2 regions of the Paenibacillus sp. FSL M7-1046 genome follow, and region 2 is predicted to be linked to the other one. Evidence: predicted binding sites of a transcription regulator. Region 2 holds the regulator's gene; the other holds the start of a gene.
The links. Region 2 encodes LexA, which represses DNA repair genes until DNA is damaged. Its sites were predicted from a motif close to CGAACATATGTTCG; they were not measured.

Region 1: the regulator LexA is predicted to act here: its motif matches at 4,448-4,461, upstream of NYE29_RS08885 (putative DNA modification/repair radical SAM protein).

The regions. Positions count from the first base shown of each region.
Region 1 covers NZ_JBBOXB010000001.1:2,080,052-2,091,132, forward strand. Annotated here, with positions in the region: gene NYE29_RS08865 (glycoside hydrolase family 3 C-terminal domain-containing protein) at 51-2,837, opposite strand; gene NYE29_RS08870 (hypothetical protein) at 3,043-3,234, opposite strand; gene NYE29_RS08875 (hypothetical protein) at 3,421-3,831, opposite strand; gene NYE29_RS08880 (LytTR family DNA-binding domain-containing protein) at 3,824-4,273, opposite strand; gene NYE29_RS08885 (putative DNA modification/repair radical SAM protein) at 4,505-5,815, shown strand; gene NYE29_RS08890 (TIGR03915 family putative DNA repair protein) at 5,815-6,702, shown strand; gene NYE29_RS08895 (glycoside hydrolase family 88 protein) at 7,294-8,421, opposite strand; gene NYE29_RS08900 (helix-turn-helix domain-containing protein) at 8,459-10,792, opposite strand; gene NYE29_RS08905 (carbohydrate ABC transporter permease) at 10,835-11,081, opposite strand, start outside.
Region 2 covers NZ_JBBOXB010000001.1:5,651,126-5,662,206, forward strand. Annotated here, with positions in the region: gene NYE29_RS25165 (ABC transporter permease) at 1-1,411, opposite strand, end outside; gene NYE29_RS25170 (ABC transporter ATP-binding protein) at 1,408-2,085, opposite strand; gene NYE29_RS25175 (sensor histidine kinase) at 2,195-3,112, opposite strand; gene NYE29_RS25180 (response regulator transcription factor) at 3,109-3,786, opposite strand; gene NYE29_RS25185 (hypothetical protein) at 4,194-4,316, opposite strand; gene NYE29_RS25190 (hypothetical protein) at 4,383-5,123, opposite strand; gene NYE29_RS25195 (TetR/AcrR family transcriptional regulator) at 5,458-5,976, shown strand; gene NYE29_RS25200 (DMT family transporter) at 5,977-6,354, shown strand; gene NYE29_RS25205 (L,D-transpeptidase) at 6,771-7,109, opposite strand; gene lexA (transcriptional repressor LexA) at 7,285-7,911, opposite strand; gene NYE29_RS25215 (LysM peptidoglycan-binding domain-containing protein) at 8,094-8,618, shown strand; gene NYE29_RS25220 (DUF896 domain-containing protein) at 8,729-8,938, shown strand; gene NYE29_RS25225 (hypothetical protein) at 8,989-9,516, shown strand; gene NYE29_RS25230 (HAD family hydrolase) at 9,552-10,337, shown strand; gene NYE29_RS25235 (FixH family protein) at 10,577-10,999, shown strand.

The DNA of each region.
Region 1 (11,081 bases), 3.6 Mb from region 2:
AGCATGATCGATCCGTTTCCAGGTGTCGCCAAACTCCAAGGCCGTCTTCATTACACTTGTTTGAATTCAATCGCGTTAATCTGCATGCCTGGTTTGACGAAATCAAACTTCATTTCATAGAGGCCCGCTTCCAGCTCAATCTTCACGAGCTTCAGCGTGATCCATCTGCCGTCTGTTCCATTGGTTTGAATAGTCGTCACCACTTGATCGTTTAGAGTCATATTGCTTGCACTCTGAGCCAGCTCTGTATCCGGAGACATGACGCTTGCAAAGATCCGGTATACACCCGCTTGATCAACTTTTATGAAGGTCGATCCGGCTGCAGCTGTTTGGACCACTGCATTGTCAGCTACGGTTTGTGCTTGCCCAGCGGCAAGAGCCGGATTCGCCTTGAAGGCATCAACCGTTTCTGCAATCACTTGTTCTCTGGAGAACACGGGTGCCTGCATCAGGAACTCACAAATATTGATAGCGCTGCGCTGCAGCTCTCCACGGGTCAGGGTGCCATTGTCCAGGGATTCAATCGTGTTGTCTCCCCAGACATTGGTTTCCGCACCATAGTTGCTGACAACCATATACAAGTCATTTTGTGCACGGACCATCCAGTTTGTGTTCCTCCGGTCAGCAGGACCTCCATCCACGACATCGTTCATGATCGCCCACCAGTCAGTCATCACGATGCCCTTGAAGCCCCATTCTCCGCGAAGAACCGTAGTATTCAAATCATAGTTGGATGCCGCCCAATGCCCGTTCACCGGATTATAGGAGGTCATAATCGAATTAGCTCCACCCTGTTTTACCGCGATTTCAAAACCTTTCAGATAAATCTCGCGGAGCGCCCGTTCGGACACAATCGCATCCACCTTACTGCGGTACTTCTCCTGATTGTTGCAGGCGAAATGCTTCAGTGTGGCGTTGGAGCCGCCCTTCATAATCCCGCGGGTGCAGGCTGCAGCAAAAATCCCTGAAATCAGCGGATCTTCTGAAAAATACTCAAAATTGCGCCCGTTCAATGGACTGCGGCGGATATTCAGACCCGGTCCCAGCAAGGCATCTACACTGTTGCTTAACAGCTCCCGGCCTTCCATGACATACAGCTCTTCCACCAATTCAGCATTCCAGGTTGCTGCCAGCAAGGTTCCAATGGCAACCTGTGTCGCCTTCTGCCCGCTGTCCATGCGAATGCCAGACGGGCCGTCTGCGGTACAGCCAACCGGAATTCCATAACTGAACAGCTGATCGCTTACACCACCGAAAGCCGAAGCCGTACCCGGTGTAACGAGCGGACTGCTCATGCCTTCGCCTCTGACAATCGCCGCCAGATCCTGGTCGCTAAGCTGGGCGATGAAAGCCTCCATGCTGACTTTGCCTTCATGGACATCTCTTAATTTATATCCTTGATTGCCGGTTTGCGCTAAGGTTTCAGGGAGATTGCCCTGAATGCGTTCAGCCATAGAAACCTTTTGTTTCGGCACCTCTGCATAGGTAAGTTCATAAGAGCCATCTGCTTTGCGGACTCCCGGGTGTATTCTTGTAAAGCTCTCCGTCGGCGCCAGCGCCTCTTGCAGCTGCTCCACAACCTGAAGAGCTTCCACGCTGTAACCGCTCTGTCCTTCCACGCCAACTTCAGCCAGCGCTTTAACACTGGTTCCCACGTAAAGGCGGTATGTCCCGGCTTCCAGCACATAAGCAGAAGCATGACCGGTCACTCCGGCGTCATCGTAAGAGGCCATCGAATGAACAGGGAAGCTTACAGTCAGACGCTGCGATTCACCCGGCTGGAGAAGTCGGGTCTTCACGAAGGCAGCCAAAGCTTTGGCCGGCTGGCCCAGCTTGCCTTGCGGCGCTTCATAATAGACCTGAACGACCTCTTTTCCCGCAAAGGCAGTTCCCGTATTAGATACGTTTACTTCAATAGCAATGTAGGCTTCTCCATCCTTGGTGATCACTTTGGCTTCTTCCGGCTTCACTTCAAACCGGGTATACGATAGACCGTATCCAAATTCAAATTGAACCCGCTTCGGGCAAAACGTCTCAAAATAACGATAGCCCACATAAATATCTTCCTGATAGAAGTTCTTGAGTTCATTACCGTAATTACGGGTCGAGGGATAATCCTCGATGGAATAAGCAATCGTATCGGTTAATTTACCGCTTGGTGTCACTTCTCCGGCCAGCACGTCGGCAATCGCATTGCCACCCTCCATACCGCCCTGCCAAGCATAAATCACACAAGGGATGGGGTGCGCATAACCTTCATCGTTCAACCAGCTCATATCGATAATATTGGAGACATTCAGCACAACGACGGTTTGCTCAAAATAGGCCGTCACCTGCTTCAACATCGCTTTTTCTTCATCATTTAACTGGTAGCTTCCCGGTTCGTCGGCATTATCCTGGTCTTCTCCGGCCGTACGTCCGATCACTACGATTGCTTTATTGGACTTAGCTCTTGCCTCTGATACCAGTTCATCGGTTAAAGGCATCTCCTTCTGGTGCCACGGCTCTGCAGCCCAGCCCCCGCCGCCATTATCAAAAGGGTTGCTCTCAATCCACGTTTCATATACAGCTGCCAATGGCTGGTTAATGGAAATGTTCTGTTTACTCCGAAGACCATCCAGCAGATTGGTTGTATGCGAAACATGGACACTGCCGCCCGAACCGGTTCCGCTGCGATAATAATTCACCTGGGTTCTGCCGAAAATGGCAACGTTGTCACTTGCCTGAAGCGGAAGAACTTGTCCTTCATTCTTTAACAGCACTGCACCTTCTGCGGCGACGACTCTGCTGAATTCAGCAAACCCTTCTAATGGAACTCCAAAACTTTGTGTGCTCAATGTATTCTCTCCCTATTATCATCTCTATACTTATTTCAACAACTTAATATTAATATACAAGCTCAGCTTCTATAAAAGCAAAGTTTCATCTGTTAATATTGTGAATATTCGGCTTGTTCATCCACCCAGACATTCCTAAACACCCGCTCCAGGAGCGGGTGTTTAGGAAAAGCACGAAGGGGCGCGGTCCCCGGCGGCCTGATTTTTATTTTTTACGCCGTTGTTTCGTCATCCGGTTATACATCACAAACGCAGCTATAATCGCGCCGATCATGCCGACGCTGGTCGCTGAATCATTGCCCATGCCAAACAGAAGGCACAGGTTCGTAACCACACTTCTCGTAAGCAGCGCAACCAATATCAGCATCAACGGACGCCAAATGTTATATCCTCTCATCCCTGCAACACCCCTGACCTAATTTTCACAAATCGGCAAACCCACTCAGCCTAAACCAACAATCTAATCTACTATTAGATGCTATTATAGCATAAGTAGGAATGCGCATACATTTTGGCCAGATTACAGAGCCGGGAGTAGTTAATTCCTTAGGAATAACACTTTCGCCCCCCGCCCCGCTGCAGCCTACTTCAGTATCTTGTTCAGCTCTTCCACTCTTTTCCGGCTGTCTATTCTAGCGTAGAAATAAAAAGCTATGGTGTGCAATACAACCGACAATAACAGCATTCCGGGCCACCAGGGCAGAATAACGTGAAACATATCTTGTGAAAATAACCAGACAATCAGCATTCCGCCCACTATCGTAATAATGGAGGAAATCAGAATATTCCAGAACGGCTTTAAAGTGAAATGATTCCATAAGGCATCGTACATAATTCCAAATAATACGGCCGATATTGCAGCAATCCCCGCAACATGCCACAGGTATACCATACTGATCGGTTGTTCCCTATAAAACAACGTTAACAGTAACGTTACCCATAAGGATGTCACCGTAAATACTTGAAAAAAAGAATGCTTGAACTGGCTAATCATGATATCTCCCCCTGAATTGTTTAATGTAATAGCGGCTGACAAAGTAACTGGAATGATCCGTGAGCACCACTTGAATCCTTGCGTTGTCTGTGGATGAAAACTCTTTAATATAACCCGTATTGATGATTGTTTGATTATTAATTTTCATAAAAAGGGCTGAATCCAGACTTTCGTTGACAACCTTCAACCGTTTATTGAGCAAATACCTTTCTCCGGTAATTACACGTACGCTGCACATGCGGTCTTCCGCTTCAATTACAGCAACCGTACTCCACCCGATTTGAACATGGCGGTCATTTTTCGCGTTGATCACTACAAGCTTTTTCTCTGCGGTATGAATAGCCTCTTTAATATTCCCCCAATGTTCCTTTTCCGCAGGATGGGTACTTACTTTGGCTACACCCCGGTCTAATCCTGAATCGGCTTCAAATATAACGTTCAATGCTGCGCCCTCCTTTCACAACTAATCTTATAAGCAAAACCTTGCTAAAACTATAGTATTGCGTTTTCTTGCAAAATCCTGCGGCTTTGTTGCACGGCGCGCTGCGGTGCATATGCACTGACACGAAAGGACATCCTTATGTGTGTATTTTTATGTATTTCTTTGATTTTGACAAGAACATTTGTTCGGGTTATACTTTTCCCAAGTGAGGGGGATTTGACCGTGGATATCATGGAGAAACTCGAAATTTTAACGGCTTCGGCCAAATATGATGTGGCCTGTACCTCAAGCGGATCGGACCGCAAAAGTCAGGCCGGAGGCATGGGCAATGCCGTCAGTATGGGCATCTGCCACAGCTTTGCGGCGGACGGCCGCTGCATTTCACTGCTAAAGGTGCTCATGACGAACAGCTGTGTTTATGATTGTGCGTATTGTGTCAACCGCAAATCGAATCAGACGCGCCGTGCTGCATTTACACCGGAGGAAATCGCAGACCTCACCATGCAGTTCTACCGCCGCAATTACATTGAAGGCCTGTTTCTCAGCTCCGGCATTATGCGTAACCCCGATTATACAACCGAGCAGCTGATTGCCGCTCTGGATCTGCTGCGGAACGTCCATCATTTCGGGGGCTATATCCATGTGAAGGCGATTCCCGGCGCAGATGATATATTGCTGTCCAGACTCGGCCTGCTCGCCGACCGCATGAGCGTCAACATCGAGCTGCCCTCCAAGGAGAGTCTTGGCCGGCTTGCTCCCGATAAGAGCAAACAGTCCATTCTGAAACCGATGGCCCTTATTAAAGAGAAGATAAACGAGAATTCTTCGGACATTGTCAAATACAACCATGCTCCCCGCTTCGCACCGGCCGGGCAGAGTACACAAATGATCGTAGGGGCAACACCGGATACCGATTACCAGATTCTCAACCTCACGGAAGGGTTGTACCGGAAGTATGGGCTGAAGCGTATCTTTTACTCTGCCTACACCCCCGTGGTAGAGCATTCGCTGCTGCCTTCTCTGGACACCAAACCGCCGCTCCTGCGGGAACACCGGCTCTATCAGGCTGATTGGCTGCTGCGCTTCTATGGCTTTCAGGCCAAGGAGCTGCTGGATGAAGCGGCGCCCAATTTCAATCCGCTGCTTGATCCCAAATGCAGCTGGGCCATCAATCACCGCGAACAGTTCCCGGTTGAAATCAACCGTGTGCCGTACGAAACGCTGTTGCGTGTACCGGGCATCGGCGTAAGGAGTGCTCAGCGGATTGTAAAAGCACGGCGGGCGGGAACATTGGATTTTTACGCGCTGAAGAAGCTCGGTGTCGTGCTGAAGCGCGCTCAATTTTTCATTACCTGTAAGGGAAAAATGCTGGAGGGGTTAAAAGTCGGCGAGCATACCCTGCTTCGTTCACTCATGTCCGGCCAAGAGCTGTCCCCGTTTCTACAGCCGCAGTACGAGCAGCTTTCCCTGTTCGATGACACGTATTTGGCAGCCTTGCCTGCAGCGGGAGCGGCAGCACTGAGGAAAGGAGAATCCTCCTGATGTTCAAGACGGCCGCTCTGGCCTATACCTATGACGGCAGCTTTGAGGGCCTGCTATGCTGCGTGTTCGAGAGTTATCAATGGAAAGAAACCCCGCTTACCATACATTCGGAGGGTGAGGGGCAAGGTCTGCTGCTGGAATCCAAATGGATTGAGACCGACAACGCCAAAGCAGACCGGGTGCTGCGCTCCATACCTCTGCGCATCTGTCCTGAGGCCGAAGAGCTTGTCCGTTTAGGATTCTGGACATGTACGCCAGACAAGGAACTGCTGCTGCTGAATTTTCTGTATCTCGGCTTCGCACATGGCCGCAAGGTTATGGACATGCTTGCCGATGATACCGTGAACGCCTTGCAGAAGGCAGTACAGCATCTGCGGCGGGAAGGGCATCTTTTTCTCGGTTTTGTGCGGTTTTCCGTTTACGGTCCGGTCATGGCGGCGGTGATTGAACCCCGCAACTACGTGCTCCCTGTCATTCAGGGGCATTTCTGCGACCGGTTTCAGGGCGAAAGCTTCATGATCTATGACAAGACCCATAGGATGGCGCTGATCCATCAGCCCGGCCAAGAAGCCATTATTCCACTGCAGGAATGGATACCCCCGGAGCCGGATGCGGCTGAAGAAGCCTATCGCCGCCTGTGGAAGAAATTCTATACTGCCATCGGTATCCAGGAGCGCCGCAACGACCGGCTGCGTTCCTCCCTGATGCCCAAGCGCTACTGGAAGCAACTTACGGAAATGGACGGGGGCAATGCGGCGGTACCGGTGCTCACAGCAAAACAGGCGCAAACTACACGACTGAAGAGCAAGGAGCGGCGTGAAGTGCACCAAGTAGAAACGGCTACACCATCCTTACAAGGACGGGATCCGTTTCAGGGAGAACGATAAGGACAATTTACAGTACCATTTTCTGATCACATGCGGAGAAAGGCGTTTCGCTACTAGGTAGTTTTTTTGGTGGAGGCTTACGTCTCGGTGTTCCAGAGACTTCGCTCTTCTTCCGAAGGCGTGTGTGTCCGGAAAGTGTATTCCTGGCTCTGAGTACAAACGGACCGAGTTGCACTTATTTGGGGCTTTTAGCCTGTTACAGTAGGAAAACGGACTCCAGCGCAGTTATTTTTCCATGATGGCCGCTTTTAGATAGAATGCAGAACAGATAAGGTCGTCTGGGTCCGCAAAAGAGAATAAACAGGGGGTTTACTCTCCATAGCGTCTCCTGAGTCCGTCCCTCGTAATTAAGGGGGACCTACTTTCAATATTGCTTCCCCAGAGCTCTTCCAGTTTGAAGACACACTCTAGCATATAAATCTTTAAAAAACACTCTGGAGGAGTGTTCGTGCGGCTGTAACCTGCATCCCCTGATCATTCGCGTATTTTAATCCGCTTCAGCAGAACATCTGCTCTAAAAGCACAAAGAGCACCCATCCAGGTGCTCTTGCTTATGCTTCTCCAGCTTGAAAGAGCAAGCTTGCTTCCGGGCTACCGCTCGTACCAGTACCCTGGAATGCCCCGCTCCAGCCGCATCAATGCCTCCAAATAGTAATAATCGCCCCAGATGGTGTAATCATCCGGGGAGTCGCCACCTCTAACGGAGTACGAACCATGCTTTAGCAGGCCTTCCGCTTCCTCGGCACCCTGCGTGGAATAATGCTCTGCCAGTGACTTCACTGATGCCTCCGCAGCGTCCAGAAAAAACTGGCGTTCCGGATCATCGGCATCCAGCTGCGAGGCTATCTCCAGCAGGCCGCAGGCGGCGATGGCAGAGGCGGAGCTGTCCCGTTTCGTATCCGGCCCCTGCGGAGCGTCAAAGTCCCAATAGGCTACCTGATCCTCCGGCAGATGGGCGATGAAGTAGCGGCCCAGGCGCTGCGCTGTCTCCAGCATCTCCGGGCTCTGCAGATAGCGGCTGATCAAGGCGAAGCCGTAAATGCCCCAGGCCTGCCCGCGGGTCCAGGTGGAGCCGTCGCTATACCCTTGGTGTGTTCCGCCCCGAATCGCTTCTCCGGTCGCCGGATCGAAGTAAAAGGTATGGTAGCTGGAATCATCACCGCGCACCAGAAAACGGCGGGCTTTGCGGGCATGCAGTTCTGCAGCCCGGCGGTATCTAATGTCACCGGTCTGCTCCGAAGCCCAGAGCAGCAGCGGCAGATTGAGCAGGCAGTCTATAATAATTCGCCCGCCATTCACCGGGTCCCCTTCCGGTCCCCAAGCCTGGATCAATCCCGCTTCTTCGCGCCAGCGCTTCATTAGCATGTCCGCAGCCTCCAGCGTCAATTGTCTTGCGGCGGCATCCTTCTCAATAATCCACTGCGCCTTGGAAGACAGCGAATACATAAAGCCGATATCATGATGATCGAAGATGATCTTATGGTCCATGCGGCGGCGGAAATTCTGCACGGTTTTTACCGCCTGTCCGCGATAGACGGGATCGTCACTGTATTCAGAGCACAGCCAGAGAATACCGGACCAGAAGCCTGCCGTCCACTCTGTGTTGTCATTCAGCGTATAATGCTCATCGCCTGCGCTCACATGGGGGAACCGGTCCCCGAATCTTGAGATGTTGCGTTTGGTCACGCCAAGCGCATCTTCAATCGCTTTTTTCCACATGCCAGTCATTGCTCCTTTACTAATTTCATTGAAATGTTCATCGACTCTCGTGGTGGATTAACCGGTTATTTTGCTTATATTGGCCGGGGGTGATCCCCTCATATTTTTTGAAGACGCGGATGAAGGAGTTGCTGTTCAGGAAGCCCACACGCTCCGATACCTCCTGCACGTTCAGTTCGTCCTCCTGTAATATCTTCTTGGCTTGTTCAATTCTGTACTGATTAATATAGTCGATGACATTTACCCCGGTCTGTTCCTTGAAATACTTGGAGACATAGGTAGGGTGGAAACGGAAACGCTCCGAAATGTGGGTCAGTCCCAGATTAACATCAGAATAGCTCTCATGGATGAAATCAACCAGCTGATCCTTCAGCTCCGTATTGTGGGACCGCTTGCGTTCATGAACCATTTGGCAGACCGTCTCCAGAATCCGCAGCAGTTCCGCCTCAATCTCCTCAAAGGTCTCGCAGGCAAACAGCTGGCGGATCAGCTCGTTGCGCTGAGTTAGCTCCTTCCGGTCATCGCTCTTCATCTGCTCGGTGGCCTTCAGCATGGTGCCGATCAGCTCGAACATCAGACAGCGGGCCAATTCGACAGACAAGGGCTCCCCGGCGAAATTGGTCATCAGTATCTCATTCATGACCTCGGTGGAGCGGGCATAGTTGCCCGTGGCGATATAATTGACCAGCTGCCGCTCCAGATCCAGCGGATAATACAATTCCTCTTTGGGCTGGCGGATCCGGTTCTGGTCAATAATCTGGCCAATGCCCAGAATCAGCCGGTATTCGAGCGCCTCCTCCGATTCCCGGAAGCAGGCTGCGATTTCCGCTATGGATTGGCGGATGCCGCTTACTCCCACCGAGAAATAGACCAGGAAACGCGATTGGATGAAATGCTGCGCCTCTTCGGCGGACTTGATCAACTGCGGGAGTGCCTCCCCAGCACTTCCCCGGATATTGACCAGAAAGGCAATTCTTCCGTCCATCTCGGCGGAATAGACGGGACCCACTGCGCTCATCAGCTCCTCCAGCACATTGGTTAGAATCAGATGGACGAATTGAATTTTCTTCTCCTTATCCTCCGGCTCTCTGGTGCGGAATAATCCCCCATAATTCTCGATATGCAGGAGCAGTACGGCAAAAGAATCCGTCTCCAAGCGAATGCCCAGGTGCTCCATCTCCGCAGCAAGCTCCGCTCCAGGCCGCACCCGTCCCTTCATCATTCTCGACAGGAAGCTGCTGCGCACCATTGTCTGCTGCTCTTTAAGCCTTGTAGCGAATTGATCCTGCTCTTCCCAGGCCCGGGTCAGCACGTTTTGCAGAATGCCGAATTCATCGTCCCGCTGCTCCAGCTTCACTTTGACTTTATCGGAGATGATATTCATGATCCGGCCGAGCGGCCGGTAATTTCGCCGGGTGAACCACCAGGCCGCCACGCCGCCGAGCATGAGTACGGCCGCAACCCCGGCAAAGGTGATGTTGCGGATGACCGTCAGCTTTTTGGCATAAATGCGTGTAGGAACAATAGAGACATACTGCCAGTCCTGCACATTGGAGGAAATCTGCGAGACCGTCACGGATTCACCGTTCCATTCTGCCGTTCCTGTCCTTCTTCCGGAATCTTTGTTCAACTGCAAATAAGCCTTTATAGTGTAAGGGGTTTCAATAGGTCCGGTAGAAAATAGCGTGCGCCCGTCACGGTCAAGGATGAATACTGTGCTCTCCTTGTCCAAACGCACATTATTTATAGCCTGCTGGAACCGGTCGGGGTCCAAAGTGACCACAAAGGTAGCCGGACTGTCGCCGGTTGCCTGAATAGGGAAGGGCTGGAGATAGACCAGCGTCTCCTCAATGCGCTGATCCTCACTCCGAACCTCCATTTTGCGGAACACACTTTCGCGGGATTCCTGCATCAGCCGTGTCCACTCCTGCTCGGTCACGCCGGTCCCCTCATAATAAATCTCATACAAAAAGTTCTTAGAAACCAGCGAAGAGGAGGATAACGCCACGTCGGAAGCTTTGACATAAATATATAATTCACGGATCAGTCCATTCCCGATCCGGATGGATTTGAGGTTTTTGATCAGATCAAGCCCCATCAGCCGCCATCTTGCATCCTGTTCGGAAGCGTGGTTGATGAAGCTGCTAAGCTGGGAATCAGCCATTAGCTGGCTGCTGATACTTCCGATATCTCCCATCTGGCTGTCGATGTTCTCCTGCACCTGGGACAGCAGAACCATATTTGAGCGGTTGACTTCCTCCTCCAGCAGATTGCGGGATTCCACAAAGACGGCTGCGCCGATGAGGATAGGAATGAGCAGGATTACCAGATAAGAGATACTCCAGGACAACAGGATGCTCTTCTTCTTCATGGGTCTCCTCCTCAAAAGTAAGCTTTGGCGGCAAAATTTGAATTATTCCTTAATGGCTCCAATCATAACGCCTTTGACAAAATATTTCTGCAAAAACGGATAAATGAACAGAATAGGCAGTGTGGCCACCATGACCGTTGCGTATTTCACACTTTCACCGATGGCCTCCTTGTCGCCCATTGCCGCTGCCGTCGTCATCGAATCCGTGCTGTTCTGAATCAGAATTTCCCGCAGCACCAGCTGGAGCGGATACAAATTACGGTCGCGGAGATACAGGATCGCACCAAAC
Region 2 (11,081 bases):
TGTCCATGTCCATACTCTGAGATAACGTGAATGCAGTATTCAGGAGGATCAGACTTAAAGAAAGGCTGATCACCACCAGAGCTGTCCGCTTCTTATTGCGCCCCAGGTTGGCACGAGCCATGAGGGGCATTTTAGCGCCATTGATTGACTTCCTCAGGTGGGCGCCACCCGTTCTCTTCGCACCTCCATCTGTGTATCTTGCAGCCTCGACAGGAGAAACGTTCGCGGCAATTCTGCCTGGTTTTAACGTACTGATAATGACGGTAATAACTGCAAATATAGCAGAACCGATAAAAATCCACGGGCTCGGGGATACGGATATCTCAGCATTTGCGTGCATGGATCTGTCCATTAGTAAAGGGACAAGTGATTTTCCGACAACAAAACCTATGAGTAAGCCGATGGGGACTCCAAGCACGGAGAGGAATAATGCCTGCCTGCGAATGATCCGGCGGATTTGCCTACTGCTTGTTCCGATAGTCTTTAGAAGTCCATAGAAGCGGATATCGCGCATGACTGATATTTGGAATATGTTATAGATAATCAAGTATCCGGTCAACATTATCAACAGGAGAGCGGCAGTTAGTGCAAGGATGGTTCCCGTATCCATGGCGAAATTGGTGGAGAGATATGACCAGTTAACATTACCGTCGAGATAGTTCGATGCATTTTTATCCAGGGAATAACCGCTTTCCGTTATTACTTTATCAAGTTTTCCCCGGAGGTCAAAGCTGTTATCGAATTTTAAAAGAGCATTTATGACTCCGGTTTGATCAAAGTCCTGCTTATATGTGCTGCGCAATTCTTCGGCATTGGCATCTATATAAGCTCTGGAAGCAAAGATTTGCCCCACGTTAAACACGGGGTCACTTTTCCACCAGCCTGAGAGCACAAAGTCACGCTGAACCTCTTTGCCATGTATCTCAAGCTTCAGGATAAATGGTGTCCCCTCTTTCAGGGGAACGTCTAGTAACTCCGCAGTCTTGGAGTCCATGATGACTTCATTTTCTGCAACAGGTTTATGCCCGCCTTCAAGCTCAATAAATCCGAATTTCAGACCAATATCGTCATAATACCAAAACTCCGCATGACGTTTTAACAATTCCTCGTTTGTTACTTTTTTGCTTAGTAAGCGGTCATAAGCCAGTTCCTTAATAAGAGGGTGGTCCTTGATGTGATTAAATTCCTCCTCGTTTAGATATTTGAGTGAGGCATGACCATCTCCACCTGCCTGCCGCATCATTGCCCGCTGCAGGCTTTCCGCCGTGCCGAGTCCCATAGTGAACAGGGTAGTAAATAACAACGAAGTTAAGGCGATAGCGATAATAGCTATGATATTGCGGGTTTTATTCGCCTTCAAAATATTAGTCGATAGATTACGGATTGCTTTATTGCTATTGACCTTGATCATCTGGCGCCACCGCTAACCATTTTGCCGTCCTCAATGCGGATAATCCGGTCGGCCATTTGGGCAATTTCCTCGTTGTGGGTTATCATTACGATCGTTTGGCCGAACTGTTGGCTGGAAACCTTTATAAGTCCCATAACATCAAGGCTAGTTTTGCTGTCGAGGTTGCCGGTTGGTTCGTCGGCCAAAATAATAGCCGGTTTCGACGCCAGCGCTCTGGCAATGGCTACCCGTTGCTGCTGTCCCCCGGAGAGATTACTTGGCAGATTGTATAATTTGTTTTCAAGCCCCAACGTATTCACAATTTTGGACAAATAAGCTTTGTCTGGTTGTTTTCCGTCCAGTTCAATAGGCAGCACAATATTCTCGGATACGTTCAGGACCGGTACCAAATTATAATTCTGGAATACAAAGCCCATCTTCCGTCTGCGGAAAATGGTCAATTCCTCATCTTTCAACAAGGTAATATTTTTGCCATCGACCGTGACTTCTCCGCTGGTTGGCCGGTCCAGTCCTCCAAGCATATGCAGCAGGGTAGACTTACCGCTGCCGGATGTACCTATAATCGCGACAAACTCCCCATTTTCCACCTTTAGGTTTACCCCGTCTAATGCATGAACCGCAGTATCTCCGCTGCCATAAGTTTTTTTTAGATCCTTGGTTTCTAATACTTGCAAGTTGTTCTCCTCCCACACCCCAAAATGTATGTACTTAATCCTCTACAGTACATACAATAGCTTAATAATCTTTCTACATTCTTTCTGAAATCTAACAGTGTTGAAAGAATTATTGATCCATAGGAAGAAAAATAGAGAAAGTAGAACCTCTTTCCTGTTGCGAAGATACCTTGATGTAACCTCCTTCGGCCGCGATGATTTCCCTTGCCAAAAAGAGGCCAATGCCCACACCTTCTTGCGTGTTAACAGCAGGGGAACGATAAAAACGCGTGAATATTTTACCCTGCTCCTCTTCCGCAATGCCTATACCGTTATCGGTAATATTAATTCGGCAAAATAATTCAAAAACATCTACACTAATGGAAATGCCTCCGTTGGTTTTTGTATACTTCACAGCATTATCCAAGATATTGTAGACAGCTTCGACCGTCCAATTTAGATCAAACCATGCCAGCGCTGCTGTACATTTTCTAGCAACCGTGATTTCTTTGCCCTTCGCCTTCGGCATAATTTGCTCCAATGCAAGATCCACCAGCTCTTGGACGGAGCCTTGTCTTGGGATTAGCTTGATAATCCCCGTTTCCAGGCGCGAAGTCTTCATCAAGGCGTGAATCAGGAAATGAAGCTTCTCAGCTTGTGTTGACAGGGCCTTTACACAAGTTGAACCATCTTGAGGTAATTCGTATTCACTGAGAATTTGAGAATATAGCAAGATATTCGAGATAGGTGTTTTCGTTTGATGCGCAATATCGGATATGAGTTCGCTAATTTTATTCTTTTCAGCTAGTGAATTTTTAGAAGATACTGAACAAAGAGCTAGAAAATGGGCGAGCTTTGCCTCTAACGCAGATATAACGGATTCGTCAAAAACCCTCTCTGAAAAGTTGCCGTCAATCGCAGTATCAATCATGTTCTCAAATGTTTTTAGAGTTTTGTCGATGTTTTTGCGGTATAGCATAATCGCAGCAGCTGCTGCTATAAGTGCAATAACGGCAATTCCAATACATATATAGTTCAAAATTGTCATTTTATAGCCCATGTATAACCGATCCCATAAACGGTTTTGATGTACTGGGGGGCAGAGGGGCGCTTTTCGAGTTTATCACGCAGCCTTTTTATCGTCACAGACAGGGCATTTTCACCTACATATTCGGCTCCATCTGTCCAGATGCTGTCCACCAGACGATCACGGGAAACGGTAATCCCCCGATTGTCAATCAAGATACGAAGTAGTCTTTGCTCGGTTTTACTAAGCTCGACCGGATTACCATTGTTCAAAAATTTCATCTTATCAAATGAAAAGTAGAAATCGTCAACTTGAATGGTGTCGGGGTGCGGGTGTCTGGCTTTTTTTAGTTGAACTCCTACTCTTGCCCTTAATACCATAAGACTAAAAGGTTTAGTGATATAATCATCGGCACCCAGCTCAAAGCCAGTGACAATATCCGTTTCCAGATCATGAACAGTTAGAACAATAACTGGCACCGTTGTTGTTTGGCGTATGTAAGTTAAAAGATCCAGCCCGCTTCCATCCGGCAAATTAACATCTAGAATTACTAAATCAAAGGCAGTAGTATTTAATTGTTCTTTTGCAGAGGCAAAGTCATGCTTTTGCATGATGGTTATATGGGGCCCTTTGAGTGCAATGACAATACCATCGCTCAAGGCGATATCATCTTCAACTATTAATATGTTATTCATTATTTTTACTCCGATCCTGTCAGTTTTACTTAGCGCGATAACTAAAAAGATGTTTAGCCGGGTGTTATTAATCTACGCATTAACATCTCCCAAAAATAGTATAAAACAGAACTGGGAGGAGATGATGAAATGGCAGAAACATAGGGTGGAATTGAGGGCCATAATTGGTGTCTGGTAACTAATGTCTTTGATAATAATATAACACTTGAAGAATTGTTTGTTGAAACAGCGCCACTGGGTGTGCAAAACTATCAATTGATCCTTGAGAATCAGACTCCGGCTACTGTAACTGGAAAATAGTTCACCATCCTTTGACGAACAATACCCCGTCAGTGATTATAATGACGGGGTATTGATGTCTATTGTTTAAGCTTTTCCCAGACAAGTGCCGAAAGTAAATATGGATTTTATGGAGCAAATGAAACATTCTGTACAATATATCGAATTACGAAGAACGCAATAATGAACAGGGAGGCGAATCCAAGTAAAAAGGAAACGATAGCTTTATCTGAACGCGTGAGTTTACTCATTGCGATCACTCCTAGTTAATATTTAGTAGATTATACAATTAATCAGTGTACATCACAAACTCCTTGTTAATTTACTTGGACGAACTGCTCAACGAATTGTTGCCGGTCTCTTTTGTTGAAGTGTGGCTTGCTAACTTTCTCTCTCCATATTTCATTGGAAGCCAGTGTACTGAAGTCCACGTTATAAAATCGCTCAATTTCTCCTTGCGTGAGAGCTACGGAATAGATTTTCCCATCGTATGGAATCACCATGTCAATCGAAGCAGCTCCGTGGAATTGCGCGAATAATCGGCTTGTTTCTTCCATAAGAAGTTTGTTTATTTGGTCGCCTGTAGAAAAGTAATCGATGTAATCTTCGTTCGTAATGCCGGAGGTTGGGTTCGCTTCTTTATATGCTTGGTAGGTCTCAAAAAAAGTAACCGTTATATTGTCTGTCCCGACGATTACATCTTTTATAAAAGTTTTACCTGTAAGGTTGGCAGTAAAAGCTAGCACCTCGTCAGCAGATAAAGGTACTTGATCAGCAGACGTTGCTTGAGTGGGGTTGGCAGTTCGTTCAGCTGAAGGTGAAGGGGTTGGGGCAGTTGCAGGTTCTGCTGTAGGCTTAGTCGTTGGTTTTGTTGCTGGAGATGGACTTGATTCGGTTGTTGGCTTGGCAGTAACCATCGCTGTTGCTAGCGCCGTAATCGAAGCAGTATGATCATCTGACTTGTCCTCGTTCCCGGTGGTAACCAGCCCTATGATGCCGGCGGCTATTAAGACCACCCAGAACCACCAAATATTATAGAATGGTTTGTTCTTTTTCATCTTTTTCCTCCCGCCTGTAAGGGTGAATTCCTGTATAACACTAGGATAGCCCATTCAGTCACCTTACATAAGTATGGATAAGACATATGCGCGTAACCGAACTTAAAGAGAACGGCCAATAGCGGAACGAATAGCTGATCTTCAAACTATATGGTATTTATTACCCATTTTGTGGGCATTGCAAGCGTATGGTGTATGCTCTTTATTTTATATTCTGCTTGCGGAAAAGCCAGGTTATTTATACTTATATTGGTTTGACAAAAAACCGTCCAGACGGTATAGTTGAAATCGGGGTGATAAGGTGACTATACATAACAACAGCTCCAAGAAAAAAATGATTTTGCAAGCGGCCTCCTCCATTGTTCGTGATCAAGGGGTGGAACACTTAACTCTGGAAGCTGTGGCTAAAGCGGCCAACGTGAGCAAAGGCGGTTTACTGTATCACTTTCCTAACAAGGAACAACTGGTTTCCGGTATGGTGGATGAGCTGACCCGAAACTTTACGGAAGATGTTCAGAGCCGTGTAGAGCATGACCAGCAACAAGCTGGTAAATGGAGCAGGGCATACATTGAATCTACTTTTTATGGTTTTGGAGAAGGCAGTGACATGAACTCGGTGCTGGCAGCAGCTTTATTTACGAATCCCGGCTTGTTGACAAACATGCAGGAGAAATATGCTGAATGGCAACATAATTTTGAAAATGACGGTGTGGATCCACTGCGGGCAACCATTGCCCGACTGGCGACCGACGGACTCTGGTTTGCGGAAAAGTTTGGACTGGCACCGCCAGATCTGGAGTTAAAAGAACGTATTTACAAAGAATTGATGGACGGAGTAAAGGAGGAGAAGTAAGTGCCGTATCTGTTTTTGGCGATATCCATTGCCAGCGAACTTGTAGGAACTTCGATGCTCAAAGCATCGCAAGGATTCACCAAAATAATCCCGGTAATCATAATGCTGATTAGTTTCATTTGCTCGTTCTTCTTTTTGTCGTTGTCACTGAAGACTATTCCATTAAATGCGGCCTATGCAATTTGGTCTGGAATCGGAGCGGTAGCTACAGTTCTGATCTCGGTACTGATCTGGAAAGAAAAAATAAATACAGGCAGCGTAATAGGAATAACCTTAATCGTCATTGGTGTGATTGTGCTGAATTTGCTGGGACCTGGACATGGTTCTTCTGAAGAAGCTGCCGAAACACAACAAACCAGCCTTTCCGATAGAGCCTAAGACGAAGCTGTTGAAATAAAGATCATATACAATTTGTTCCATACAACAGTATAATGACGAAATAACAGTACCCTGCCAGAACGGTGGGGTATTTTCATATTCAAAAATACAGGGGAGTGAGTAAAAGTTGTCTGTGCATCGGGAGAATTTCTTCATTAATGGAATTGGCGTATTTAGCGTATTGATGTGGCTCATATCGGCTGTAGCTTGTATTTACGCATTCGTACTGTTGGTTAAACTTGCCCGTAGAGGAATAGTAGCTTTGGATTTGTACATATATGCTAAAAACCGTGAAATACGCGACCGTTATGAATCAGCAGACAGGAAGGACCCATATTAAGCACAATGAAAAACACCCTCGATCATTTTTTTGTGATCGTTAGGGTGTTTTTGCTTTTTGTCTGACCACCATGCTGTTACTCCCTTATTGTAACCCGTGTTCCAATAGGTACGATTGCTGCAAGGGCCAGCACATCCTCATTGTACATGCGGATACAGCCATGGGAGACCATATGTCCGATGGAGGAAGGGTCATTCGTTCCATGAATGCCGTAATGTGGTTTGGATAGACCCATCCAGAATGCGCCGAAGGGTCCGCCAGGCTTAGGCTGTTTGTTAATGATAGTGTATTCTCCCGCCGGTGAAACGGTAAGCATGGTGCCAATACCGACAGGGAACCCTCGGGTAACGATGTTATTGTCAAGCAAATAAAGCATGCGCTGCGACAGATCAACAATAATCCGATAATTAGGCATAGGTTCAGCACTCCTTTGATATCAGAATATGTGCGGAGTGCTGTTGCTGTTCGAAGGAAATGTTATATGAGATAAATAGAACAAATGTTCGCAATGAGTAAAATGACCATATGAAAGGGGGAAAGGGCTGCTTCACTTGAAAAAGCGAAGCAGCCCTTAAATATGAACAAAAATATTAATGGATATCGCGGAAGAGACCGATAACTCGTCCCAAAATCGTAACGCGGTTAAGACGGAGGGGTTCATAAGCCGGATTCTCCGGCTGTAGACGAATGTGGTCACGTTCTTTGTAGAATGTCTTGACTGTAGCTTCGTCTTCTTCAGTCATGGCAACGACGATATCGCCATTGTCAGCAGTCTGCTGCTGGCGGACGATTACGTAGTCACCATTCATAATACCTGCTTCCACCATGCTGTCACCGAGAACGGAGAGCATAAATACCTTGTTGTCCCCCACATAGTGGGAAGGTAGTGGGAAGTAATCTTCGATATTCTCCGTTGCGGTAATCGGCACCCCGGCGGTGACCTTACCTACGACAGGAATACGGGTAACCGTCTGTACGAATTGATGTACATTCTCGGAATCTTCCTGGCCGAGCAGCTCAATTGCACGCGGTTTCGTAGGGTCGCGGCGGATAAGGCCTTTCTTCTCAAGCCGGTCCAGATGGCCGTGCACTGTGGAGCTTGAGGCCAAGCCTACAGCTTCACCGATTTCCCGGACGGACGGAGGATAACCCTTGCTACGGACTTCGTTACGTATAAATTCCAGGATCGCCAGTTGACGACTCGAAATCTTTGACATCGGAATCAACCCCATATAGTATGTTTGGGAAAATTATAACATAGAACTTCCGTTCGTACAAACATAAGTTCTAACAATCTGAGATTAATAGTGGAAATAGTAGCTTTTTACCATATTAGTATCCAATAACGGCTTGAAAATGGCGGGACAAGACAAAGCCGGTGCTGGAAACTGGCACATTTATGGATAAGGAAAAAAAGCGAACAATTGTTCTAAAAAATCTATTGATCAAAACACATGTTCGTGTTATATTATTTTCGAAAGTAAGAACAAGTGTTTGGAGGACGATGACAATGTTAAAATACAGTACATACCGCAGCATCTACGAAGAGGCCGGTGAAGTTAATTCAACTAGAGGACAATCTGCTTCTAATCATATGAATGAAATGAAACAATCCGCCGCCGCTTTATTTGCAGCGATCTTAGGATTATGCCGTAAAGAATATCTCGTGAAGCTTGTGCTGGTCTTTATGCTTGTTGTATCTGGATTTACAGTTGTTGGTAATGTTTTTGCGAGTTCAGCATCATTAGTGAAGCAGGAAAAGCGGGTAGTAGTTGAACGCGGAGACACGCTCTGGAGTATCGCCCTTAAGAACAAACCAGCGGGTATGAAGACGGTCGTATATATAGAAGGAATTAAAAAAACAAGCGGTTTGAAGAACGGGAACATTCAGGCCGGAGATATACTGACATTGCCTGTGTATTAACTTCATCATAAGCAGTATAGACTGACGTAAAGAGCTTTCAGGGGGTAGACCTTGACAAGCTCTTTTTCTCATGGCAAAGTTAGAATGAATTTATAGGGGAGGGGAAAGCATTGAATATTGACGAATTGGTCGCACGCATCAATGAACTGGCACGCAAACAGAAGAATGGCGGCCTGAGTGAAGAGGAATTGGCTGAACGGGCCAAGCTCCGCGAAATTTATCTGGGCAACATCCGCAGCAACTTCCGGGCCCAGCTCGACACTATTGAAATCGTGGATAATGATGAGCATGAACAAGGCAACAAGGGACTCAAACATTAGTCCAGTGTGTCTTTTTCATAGATATTACAGGATGACTAGGGGGAACTAACATGGCCCGTTCTTGGGAAAGAATGGTTCAACGCAACACACAGCAGGTCAACAAGCAAAGAAAGAAGCAGGGCAAGGATTCCATTTATGCTTCTTCGTCAAAATCAGCTGCGAAAAATAGTGATATCTTTAAGGGCCGCAACATTGCATTTCCTGTTGTTCTAATGCTGCTTGGAATTATGTTCTGGGTGGTAGGCTCGATCGACGAGGCCAGAGGCAGCGGCATCCTTGCCAATTGGCTGGGCGTCGTTCTTTACTTTGCGCTGGCGGCACTTCTATTCTTCCGGCGTCCGTATCTGAAGGTTGAGCGCAACAGAGTGTCTACGATTAAGTATAACCGCGAACGCTGGCTGCAAGCTGGAGATATTGAGAAGATCACTTTGTCCCGTGGAGTGGTCGTGCTTAAATATAAGGGCAAGCGCAAACAGTGGATTTTCTCCAAGCTGATTAACCGCTATAACACTGAGGCCATGGGTGTACGCCTGGAGGAGTTCGGCAAAGCCAATAACATCGAAGTAGTACACGAGTAGGAAGATATAACAGCGTAGGGAGAGGGAGAAATCTAATGCCAATTACCGCCGTACTATTTGATCTTGACGATACATTGCTCTGGGATGAACGGAGTGTTGAAGAAGCCTTCCGCAATGCATGTGAAGCTGCAGGTGACTCCATTGATCCTAAAGAGCTTGAAGTTGCTGTTCGCAGGGAAGCCAGGAATCTTTATGAAACTTATGAGACGTTCCCTTTTACAAAGATGATCGGGATTAATCCTTATGAAGCACTTTGGTCCAATTTCTCAGCTGGAGAACAGCCGGAGTTCCGTAAGCTCCAACTGTTGGCTCCTGTATACCGTAAAGAATCGTGGCGGCGTGGTCTGGCCTCCCTCGGTGTCGAAGATGAGGTGCTTGCCGAAACGCTGGCAGACAGGTTTGCTGCCGAGCGCCGTAGCCTGCCTTACATGTATGAAGAGACGTTACAGGTGCTTGATGCACTCCGTGGTAAGGTGAAACTGCTGCTGCTTACGAATGGTTGCCCGTCACTGCAGCAGGAGAAGCTCGACGGAGTGCCTGAGCTTATCCCCTATTTTGATCATGTAGTTATCTCAGGCAGCTTTGGCAAAGGAAAACCGGACAAGGATATCTTCCTGCATGCTCTTTCGCTGCTGGATATAACCCCTGAACAAGGGATCATGGTCGGCGACAAACTCACGACGGATATTAAGGGCGGCTTGGCCGCTGGCCTGACTACTGTCTGGATCAACCGTACTGACAAATTACCAAATCCTGAGATTCAGCCGGATTATAGAATCGGCCATCTCTCTGAGCTCCTCCCCCTGGTACAATCGCTATAGTGTAACCTTTGTGAAGCCGGTATCCCCTAAGGGGATGCTGGCTTTTTTGCGCTCAAAGAAAGAGGTTGGTCAATTCTTATAGGGAGAGAATTCATCTGTATATGACTAACTTCACGAAAAAGGCGTGAAAGTTTAAGCGATCTTCTAAAATTGCGAATATGTTGTGTATAATAGTAAAAGAATGCAACCGCAAGCTGGAAATATCATTATAAATTCTACCTTGGTCGGGAGGACTCCGGATGATGAAACCCAAGAAGCTGATTGCTCTTTTTACGATTGTGGCGATGTCAATGATTGTAAGCTGTTCAGGTAATAGTGGTGAATCAAGCCATATGCATGACGGATCAGAGCACTCTATGGAACCGATTCACGTCGAACTGAGCTGGAATCCGGTGGACGTGTCGGTAAATCAAAAGGTAGTTTTTGAGGCTGTGGTTACCCAGGGCAGTGAAACTGTGGATGATGCGAAGGCGGTGCTTTTTGAGATTGTGAATAAGAATAATGAAGAAGACAAGCAGGAGCTTGAAGGCAAGCTCTCCGGCAACGGTACATATAAAGCTGAGGCGATCCTGATGAAGGAAGGCAAATATGATGTGACTTCGCATGTAACAGCTAGAACACAGCACTCTATGCCGACTAAAGAACTTACAGTGCAGCCATAATGAAATAGAGATAGAGGCTGGCTATAAAGAAAAACTATTATGCAGAGTGGAAAGGAAGGCTTTTCGATTCCGCTTTATTCTG